Regions from separate parts of the Clostridium moutaii genome, predicted to be linked through region 3. Evidence: predicted binding sites of a transcription regulator. Region 3 holds the regulator's gene; each other region holds the start of a gene.

Region 1 (3,294 bases), on a different contig from region 3:
ATCTCTTTTTTCTCAAAAGCATCACTTTTTTTATCAAGTAACTCTTCTCTTTGTATTAATCTTCTTTCCAGCCTTTGAACTTCATTTCTTCTATCTCTGGATTCTCTTTCCACATCATTTCTTAATTTATGAATTTCTTCTTTAGCTTCTAGTATAGCTTCTTTTTTTCGGGATTCGGCTTCTCGCATAGCCTCTTCCTTCAATCTATTAGACTCCTCTTGAGCCTGTGATTTTATAGCATTTGCCTTATTTTTAGTAGTTTTAAATTCAACTAATAAAATGGCAGCTATTAGTATACCAGCAATAATCTCATATATTATTACGGAATTCACATGAACACCTCCTTTGCTTCTATTATGAAATCTATATCATAGTTAAATATGCAAGCATAGAAAAGGTGTCATATTATTCAATTGGCAATTCCTAAATACATGATAAACCAGAATTTGTCTTAATTTTATATTATATTTTAATTATTGTCAAGTTATATACATCTTATTCTATGTATATATTTATTATAATTATACATATGCAAAATCGCAGGATTATTATCTTGCGATTTCATACAACATCATATATCCAGATGTTTTTGTTCTTCTTTTTTTGTATCTACTTTGCTGCTTTTTTCTTTTTTACTATCTGATGAAGATTTTTTTAACTCAGACAAATTGTACTTTTCTCGTATTTTACTTTCTATTTCCAGTAAAATATCTGGATTTTCCTTGAAAAATTGTTTTGCATTTTCTCTTCCTTGTCCAAGCCTCGTTTCTTTATAGTAAAACCATGAACCACTTTTTTGTATCAATTCTTCTCTGACTCCTACATCCAGCACATTTCCCTCTCTGGAAATGCCATGATTATACATTATGTCAAATTCAGCATGTTTAAAAGGAGGTGCCACTTTATTCTTTGTAATTTTCACTTTAGTTCTATTACCTACTATTGTATCTCCCTGTTTTATAGCATCGGATCTCCTTACCTCCATTATGACAGAAGCATAAAATTTCAGTGCCCTTCCCCCTGGGGTAACTTCAGGATTTCCAAACATAACTCCCACTTTTTCTCTAAGCTGATTTATAAATATAGTCACACATTTGGATTTATTTATAGAAGATGTAAGTTTTCTGAGTGCCTGAGACATAAGTCTTGCCTGAAGTCCTACATGGGGATCTCCCATTTCTCCTTCTATCTCGGCTTTTGGAACCAAAGCTGCCACTGAATCAACTACTAAAACATCTATGGCATTAGATCTCACCAATGCTTCTGTAATTTCAAGTGCCTGTTCTCCACTATCCGGCTGGGATACAATCAAATTTTCTATATCAACTCCTAAGTTCTTTGCATAAGTAGGATCAAGTGCATGTTCCACATCTATAAAAGCTGCTGCACCACCTGATTTTTGAGCTTCTGCAATTATATGAAGGGCCACCGTGGTCTTACCTGAAGATTCAGGTCCGAATATTTCTGTTACCCTTCCTCTTGGAACTCCTCCAATACCAAGGGCTATGTCTAAATCAAGACATCCTGTCGAAATAGCATCTACATTTAGCACACTATTTTCCCCCAGTTTCATTATAGCACCCTTTCCAAATTGTTTTTCTATCTGCACCATGGCAGATTCTATAGCCTGTAACTTTTCATTATTTAAATTTCCCAAAGGATCACTTCCTTTCTTATACGAACGCATGTTCTAAATAAATTATATACTATATTCTATCCCTAGTCAACAGATTTAATTAATTATTTTACGCTGTTGTGCAAAAACTGAAAATATCCATTCTCCACTTAAACATATTTTAATTATGGACACATAAATGCATTTTAATCATCAGATCTATTATCTATCTGGTTTCATTACCTCTTTATTTTTCACGAAATAATCTATGCCTGAAATTAAAGTCATAATTATTGCTATAGCCATGGCGATATCCGTAGTCCAATTTAAAATTCTATGTGGATGATTTATAACACTTCTGAGTATTCCCAAAGATACATGATTGTAATTTAAGTTTATAAGCGCAAGTATTATAGCTACTATCTGCGTTACAGTTTTAGCCTTGCCCCAAGGACTGGCTGCTATTACAATTCCCTCTGCTGCCGCAATTGTTCTGAGACCTGTTACTGCAAACTCCCTAGCTACTATTATCATTGCCACCCAAGTTGGTATTATATGATATTCAACCAATGATATGAGTGCAGCAGTAACTAAAAGCTTATCTGCTAGAGGATCCATGAATTTCCCAAATCTAGTAATTTGATTTCTGCTCCTGGCTATATACCCGTCTAATTTATCTGTTATTGAAGCTATTACAAAAATAGCTATTGCAATAATTTTTCCATAGGGCATATCTTTTACAGCCATAAAGATCAAAAAAAATGGAATCAATAACATTCTAAGTATTGTAAGTTTATTTGCTAAATTCATCACATACAACTCCTAACAAATCATATTCAATACTACGAATTATTTTTACATCAATCATAGTACCTATTTGTAAATTATTTTTACATTTTATATATACAAGCCCATCTATATCTGGGGCCATTGCATAATTTCTTCCATACCACAGCTTCCCTTTTTTACCTTCTACAAGCACTTTATAAACATTGCCAATTTTATCTTTTTCAATTGAGTCCACAATCTTTTGCTGAAGTATCATCAATTCCCCTTCTCTGGCTGACTTTATTTCCTCTGGAATTTGATTTTTCATTTTAAAAGCTGCAGTTCCCTCTTCCCGAGAATATTTAAAAACTCCCATGTTTTCAAACTTCGTAAGCTTTATAAAATCTTTTAGTTCACTAAAATTTTCCTCAGTCTCCCCAGGGAATCCAACTATTATAGTAGTTCTAATTGAAATGTTCTTCACTTTTTTTCTAAGCTCATCTATAATTTTTATTATGCCTGCTTTTCTTCCTTTTCTCCCCATAAGTTTTAATATATCATCACTTATATGCTGAAGGGGTATATCTATGTAATTGCACACCTTATCATTTTCAGCAATCTCATTTACAAGCTCCTCTGTTATCTCTTCAGGATAACAATAAAGTAATCTAATCCATTCTATTCCATGAATTTTAGATACCCTTCTAATGAGTTCAGGAAGCATTTTTTTACCATATAGATCAATTCCGTACCTGGTAGTATCCTGTGCAATAAGTATTATTTCCTTAACTCCCTGTAGAGCTAAATCACTGCATTCCTGCAGCAAATTATCCAATCTCCTGCTTCTATATTTTCCCCTAATCTTTGGAATTATGCAATAGGTACAACAATTATCACAGCCTTCTGCAATT
Region 2 (3,294 bases), on a different contig from region 3:
ATTTTATGAAGATAGAAAATATAAATTTTTAATGAACCACCTAAAAAATAACAAAATCTACGTATATATTAGCAAAAGACAATATAGAAATTTTGGTAGTAGCTTGATTTTAGCAATAAAAAAGAAAAAGTTATTTGGGAGGTAAATAATGGTTAAGTCAGAGATTAAAAAATTTATTTTCAGTAAATATTTAATTTTTAGCTGCCTGAAAAAGGACGTGAATATCAAAAAGCTTATCAAGAAAGCAATGGTATTTACCTTTACTGGAGTGTTACTTTTAGGGAGTGGATATCCGGCTTTTGCGAAGGAAAAAGACAATATGGATTACAAAAACACTTATGATATTTCTCATATCACCCGTTATGACATGCTTAAAATACCTGGACAGCAAAATAGTGTACAATTTAAGGTACCTCAATTCGATGCATCAACCATAAAGAATATCTCTTCAGCAAAAGGTTATGATAAGTCAGGTAACTTAATCAATCTAGATGTGTGGGATAGCTGGCCACTGCAAAATGCAGATGGAACGGTGGCAAATTATAATGGATACAATCTTATTTTTGCTTTGGCAGGTGATCCAAAAAACGGGAATGATACTTCCATTTACTTGTTCTATCAAAAAATCGGTGACACATCTATTGATAGTTGGAAAAACGCTGGTAGAGTATTTAAGGATAGTGATAAATTTGTTCCAGATGATCCTTATCTTAAATATCAGACACAAGAATGGTCAGGATCTGCAACATTAACATCTGATAATAAAGTTCGTTTATTCTATACAGATTTCTCGGGTGCTCTAGAAGATGGAGGAACAGGTGACGGGAACCAAGTATTGACAACAGCTCAAATCAATTTATCTGAACCGGATGCTGATACGCTTAAGATTGACGGAATAGCAGATCACAAATCTATCTTTGATGGTGGAGACGGTACGATTTATCAAAATGTTCAACAATTCAGGGATGAAGGCATGTATCTTTCAGGAGATAATCATACTTTAAGAGATCCACACTATGTTGAAGACAATGGTTATAAATATCTTGTTTTTGAATCCAATACAGGGACAGCAGATGGCTATCAAGGTGATCAATCTTTATACAATAAGGCTTACTATAGCGGAAGTGAAACTTTTTTCCGGACAGAAAAAAATAATCTGCTGCAGAGTCCTAAAAAGCAACTTGCATCCTTAGCCAATGGTGCATTAGGCATTGTTGAATTAAATGATGATTATACAGTTAAAAAGGTCATGAAGCCATTGATCACATCAAATACAGTAACAGATGAAATCGAACGTGCCAACATATTTAAAATGAATGGTAAATGGTATCTATTTACGGATTCGAGAGGATCAAAAATGACCATTAATGGGATAGGTGACAAAGATATTTACATGTTAGGTTATGTATCAGGTTCCTTAACTGGCCCATATAAACCATTAAATAAAAGTGGACTTGTATTAAACATGGATCTTGACCCTGCTGATCTTACATTTACTTACTCTCACTTTGCTGTTCCGCAATCCAGCGGCAATGATGTAGTCATAACAAGTTACATGACTAACAGAGGTTTTTATGCAGATCATAATGCCACCTTTGCACCTAGTTTTTTACTTAACGTTCAAGGCTCAAAGACGTCTGTTGTACCAAACAGCATCCTTTCACAGGGACAGTTGATAAGTAATCTTCATTAACTAGTTTGATATTAATATTTTTATATATGAATTAGTATTTACCTAACCACCAATTAATTTTTAGAAATAAAGCTAATTGGTGGTTTTGATTTTTTGTAAAAACTAATTCGCTATAAAAAATTATTGTTAAATCCCCAATATGATAAAAAAATTTTGCTTTATAGAAACATATGTTCTATAATATTATAAAGGAAAATAAGGGGATGATTTTATGGATATGTTTCATAAACTTAAAATTCTCACTGATGCAGCAAAATATGATGTGGCATGTACCTCAAGTGGAGTGGACAGAAAGGCTGCAGCCGGTGGCATTGGAAGCTCTGAAGCCTGTGGCATATGCCATAGTTTTTCAGCAGATGGAAGGTGTATCTCTCTGTTGAAGGTTTTGATGACGAATGTCTGTGCTTATGACTGTAAATATTGTGTCAATCGCCGTTCAAATGATGTGCCAAGAGCTTCTTTTACACCTAGAGAACTGGCGGATCTTACAATGAATTTTTATCGCCGCAATTACATTGAGGGCCTTTTTTTAAGTTCCGGTGTGCTGAAAAATCCTGATTACACCTGTGAACAAATGATTGAGGTACTGCGAATTTTAAGGCAGGAATATAGATTTTTTGGATACATCCATGCAAAGGCCATTCCAGGATCAGACAGTGTGCTTATTGATCATCTTGGCATGCTGGCAGACAGGATGAGTGTGAATATAGAGCTGCCTTCCCAGAACAGCTTGAAGCTTCTGGCTCCGGATAAGTCAAAACATTCTATTTTAAAACCCATGGGATATATTAAACACCGCATACAGGAAAATTCCATGGATCTGGTAAAGTATCGAAGCACACCTAAATTTGTGCCCGCAGGTCAAAGTACTCAGATGATTGTCGGGGCAACGGGTGATACAGATTTTCAGATTTTGAATTTAACTGAAGGCCTTTACAGAAATTACAAGCTGAAAAGAGTTTTCTTTTCTGCCTATGTTCCAGTTTCTGAAAACTCTCTGCTGCCTCAGATAAATAGAGAGCCTTTGCTTTTAAGGGAACACCGCCTTTACCAGGCGGATTGGCTTATAAGATATTATGGCTTTAAGGCAGGTGAAATTCTGGATGGGAATCATCAGAGTTTTAATCCTTACATAGATCCAAAATGTAATTGGGCATTGAATCACAGGGAATACTTTCCTATAGATGTAAACTATGCACCCTATGAAGATTTATTGAGGGTACCGGGTATTGGAGTTAGAAGTGCCAGACGGATTGTAACTGCCCGCCGTAATTTTTTATTGAATTTTGACGGCCTGAAAAAACTGGGGGTTGTGCTTAAAAGAGCACGGTATTTTGTGATTTGCAGCGGTAAATCGGCTGAGAATCTTAATACAACAAGGGATGCTGTAATTAGATCCCTAATGTCCAAAGGAGCAGCGGACAGATATTACAAGAATTTTGCCTCTCATGAGGACTATGAGCAGTTATCTTTTTTGGATAAATTATCATTGATATAGTAGGAGGATTTATAAAATGCCTGGAAAATCGAATCTTATTTATAAATATGATGGTAGTTTTGATGGACTCATGTGCTGCGTATTTGAAAGCTATTACAAAAGG
Region 3 (3,294 bases):
GAAAAAACAAAATTTCAGTTACCATATATCTGACCAATGGATTTCAAATTAGAGGAACAGTAAAGGGATTTGATAATTTTACAGTTATATTAGATTGTGCTGGCAAGCAGATGATGGTATATAAACATGCAATTTCCACTATTACACCCATAAAATCAATCTTATTTAATACACCAATTGAAACAGATGATAAAGAATAACTAAAAAACATCAAGTCATATGGTTATTATAAACTATAGATGAGGAATAGGTAATGCCTATTCCCTTTCTATGCGTTATTTTAACATCTTTAAGGAGGTAAAAATATTGCTGGAAATAACTAAAGAAAAACTTAAAAACAGATATAAAATAGGTAAAGAAATAATAAACTTATACGAAAAGGCCCTGGATGATGTGAAAGATCAATTTGAATATTACGATGAGATAAGAGAATATAACCAGATAAAAGTTTTAGATGCCCTTCAGCAGGAAAAAATAAGCGAATCTCATTTTACCAATTCTTCCGGCTATGGATATGGTGATATAGGAAGAGATTCTCTGGATAGGGTATATGCCAGAATATTCAATTCAGAAAGTGCACTTGTAAGGCCTCATTTTGTAAATGGTACCCATGCCCTTTGTTGTGCAATTTTTGGCAACTTACGTCCTGGAGATACAATGCTTTCTGTATGTGGTACTCCTTATGATACCCTACATAGTTTAATAGGAATAGATACGGATAAAAAACTAGGTTCTCTCAAAGAATATGGTATAAATTATGAGCAGGTAAATTTAACTGAAGATAATAAAATAGACTTTAAGAGCATAGGGGAGCACCTGAAAAAAAACAATAAGATAAAGTTGGTTCATATACAGAGATCCACTGGTTACGGCTGGAGAAAATCTCTTCTCATATCTGAAATCAAAAGTATAATTGATTTTATAAAACAGATAAACCCAAATGTAATATGTTTTGTAGACAATTGCTACGGGGAATTTATAGATACATTGGAGCCCACAGATGTAGGTGCCGATTTAGCAGCAGGTTCTCTTATAAAGAATATAGGCGGCGGCATAGCGCCTACCGGAGGGTATATAGTAGGTAAAAAAGATTACGTCACCCAAGCTTCCTATAGACTTACTGTTCCTGGAATAGGAGGGGAATGTGGCTCCACTTTCGGAGTCATGAGGCTTTTATATGAAGGACTATTTTTAGCCCCGCATATTTCTGTAGAGGCAGTAAAAGGTGCTATTTTTTGTGCGAGAATTATGGAACTGGCAGGATTTGAAGTTCTTCCTAAATACAATGATAAAAGAAGTGATATAATACAGGCAATTAAATTCAATGATAAATCAAAATTAATAAATTTCTGCAGTTCCATCCAAAAGGGATCACCAATAGATTCATTTGCTCAGTGTGAACCCTGGGATATGCCTGGATATTCAGATCAAGTTATAATGGCTGCGGGGGCTTTTGTACAGGGATCTTCCATAGAGTTATCCGCAGATGCCCCTATAAGAGAACCTTATATCGGATATCTTCAAGGCGGGCTCACTTTTGATCATGCCAAAGTGGGCATACTCATAGCTTTATCCAGTATACTGTAGAAAATACAAGTTCAAAAACAGAGATTTACTTTAAAATAAAGCAGATCTCTGTTTTTAACTATTATATACTAAACTTAATATCTTCTATATACGCCCACTAACTTGCCTATAATCTTACAGTCATCCACTATAATAGGCGGCATATTCTTGTTTTCCGGCTGTAACCTTATATTGCTTTCTTGTTTGAAAAATCTTTTTAAAGTAGCCTCGTTTCCAATTAAAGCTGCAACTATATCTCCATTTTCAGCAAAATTAGTCTGCTCCAGTATAGAAAAGTCTCCATTCAATATACCTGCATCTATCATGCTTTCTCCCTTTACTCTCAATATAAATAGTTTTTTATCATTTTTAATAAAATCCACGGGAATAGGGAAAAAGTCTTCCACATTTTCCGTTGCTAAAATAGGCATGCCTGCGGCTATATCACCTATGATGGGGATATCAATCATCTCTTTTTGTGGAATTGATTTTTCTATAATTTCTATAGTTCTGGATTTAATGCCATCTCTTTTTATAAGCCCACGTTTTTCCAATCTCTCCAGATGATTGTGAACAGTAGAAGTAGACCTTAACCCCACAGCCGCACATATTTCTCTAACAGATGGCGGGTAACCCTTTTCTTTAATTTGAGACTTTATAAATTCATATATCTGAAGTTGTCTATTATTACTGTAATCTCTCATAAAAAAACACTCCTATAACTTATTTATGTGAATTATATCACAAAAGTTGACAAATATCAAACTTATGTTCTATACTATTTATTATATAATTAAGAAGGAGAATATTATGTATGAAAGATAATTATTGTATATTTGATAAAAACAAAGTGTGTGATGACTGTGGTGAGTGTAAATTATGTGACTTGAATTCAAGTAAAAAATGCAACAATTGTGGTAAATGCCTTGAGATGGAAGGTTATGACATGAGAGCTATAAAAATTGATGATATCATAGATGATGAAAATGAATCCAGAAGATATGAAAAGGAAGAAAGCAACTATGATTCATTTGATTCTCATTATCAACTTAATGAAGAAGATTTAAATGAAAACAGTGAAAAAGAAGAAGATAACCTTGTTGGATTTATAAATGATATAGATGGGTTGAAGGAAGTTTTAGAGAATGAAGATACTTTTAAAGAAGTTGCATATGAAGAATATCCAGGTCTTATAAGGATTCAGAAAAAAACTAAAAATAAATAACATATGAAATCAAAGGCTGGAAAAAAAATCTCAGCCTTTGATTTTTTGGTTGAAATGCTATTATTCCTCTTCTTCACTTAAAGGATTTGATTTTACTGCTTCTCTAAGTTTTTCATCATCCACATGGGTATAGATTTGAGTAGTGGATACATTTTCATGGCCCAGTATTTTTTGAAGACTTCTAATGTCTACATTTCCATATTTATACATAAGAGTAGCTGCAGTATGCCTGAGCTTATGAGGTGTATATTTTTCACTGTCCAGGCCAGCATTTTTCAAATATTTTTTCAGCATCAATTCCACAGTTCTTTTATTTATTCTGATGTAATTTCTGCTTATGAAAAGGGCATCCTTATCCTTTATCTTATTATAATGGCTGTTCCTTTCAGTCAGGTAATTGCTCAGAGCCTTCATGCAGGCTCTGTTTAAATAGATGGTTCGCTCTTTATTGCCTTTTCCAACTACAGTTAAAGTATCATCTTTAATATTTGATATATTTATAC

What was found. The regulator LexA, encoded in region 3, represses DNA repair genes until DNA is damaged. The targets are predictions, from matches to a motif close to CNAACANNTGTTNG.
Region 1: a site for LexA is predicted at 1,679-1,692, ahead of recA (recombinase RecA). Genes of this name have one in related genera too.
Region 2: a site for LexA is predicted at 1,857-1,870, ahead of AB8U03_RS09930 (putative DNA modification/repair radical SAM protein). Genes of this name have one in related genera too.

What each region holds. Positions count from the first base shown of each region.
Region 1 is NZ_JBGEWD010000003.1:210,469-213,762, reverse strand. It holds gene rny (ribonuclease Y) at 1-332, opposite strand, end outside; gene recA (recombinase RecA) at 572-1,612, opposite strand; gene pgsA (CDP-diacylglycerol--glycerol-3-phosphate 3-phosphatidyltransferase) at 1,838-2,425, opposite strand; gene rimO (30S ribosomal protein S12 methylthiotransferase RimO) at 2,409-3,294, opposite strand, start outside.
Region 2 is NZ_JBGEWD010000008.1:99,959-103,252, forward strand. It holds gene AB8U03_RS09925 (glycoside hydrolase family 68 protein) at 248-1,693, shown strand; gene AB8U03_RS09930 (putative DNA modification/repair radical SAM protein) at 1,905-3,191, shown strand; gene AB8U03_RS09935 (TIGR03915 family putative DNA repair protein) at 3,208-3,294, shown strand, end outside.
Region 3 is NZ_JBGEWD010000005.1:147,046-150,339, reverse strand. It holds gene hfq (RNA chaperone Hfq) at 1-200, shown strand, start outside; gene AB8U03_RS07235 (methionine gamma-lyase family protein) at 307-1,587, shown strand; gene lexA (transcriptional repressor LexA) at 1,662-2,270, opposite strand; gene AB8U03_RS07225 (hypothetical protein) at 2,381-2,791, shown strand; gene AB8U03_RS07220 (tyrosine recombinase XerC) at 2,852-3,294, opposite strand, start outside.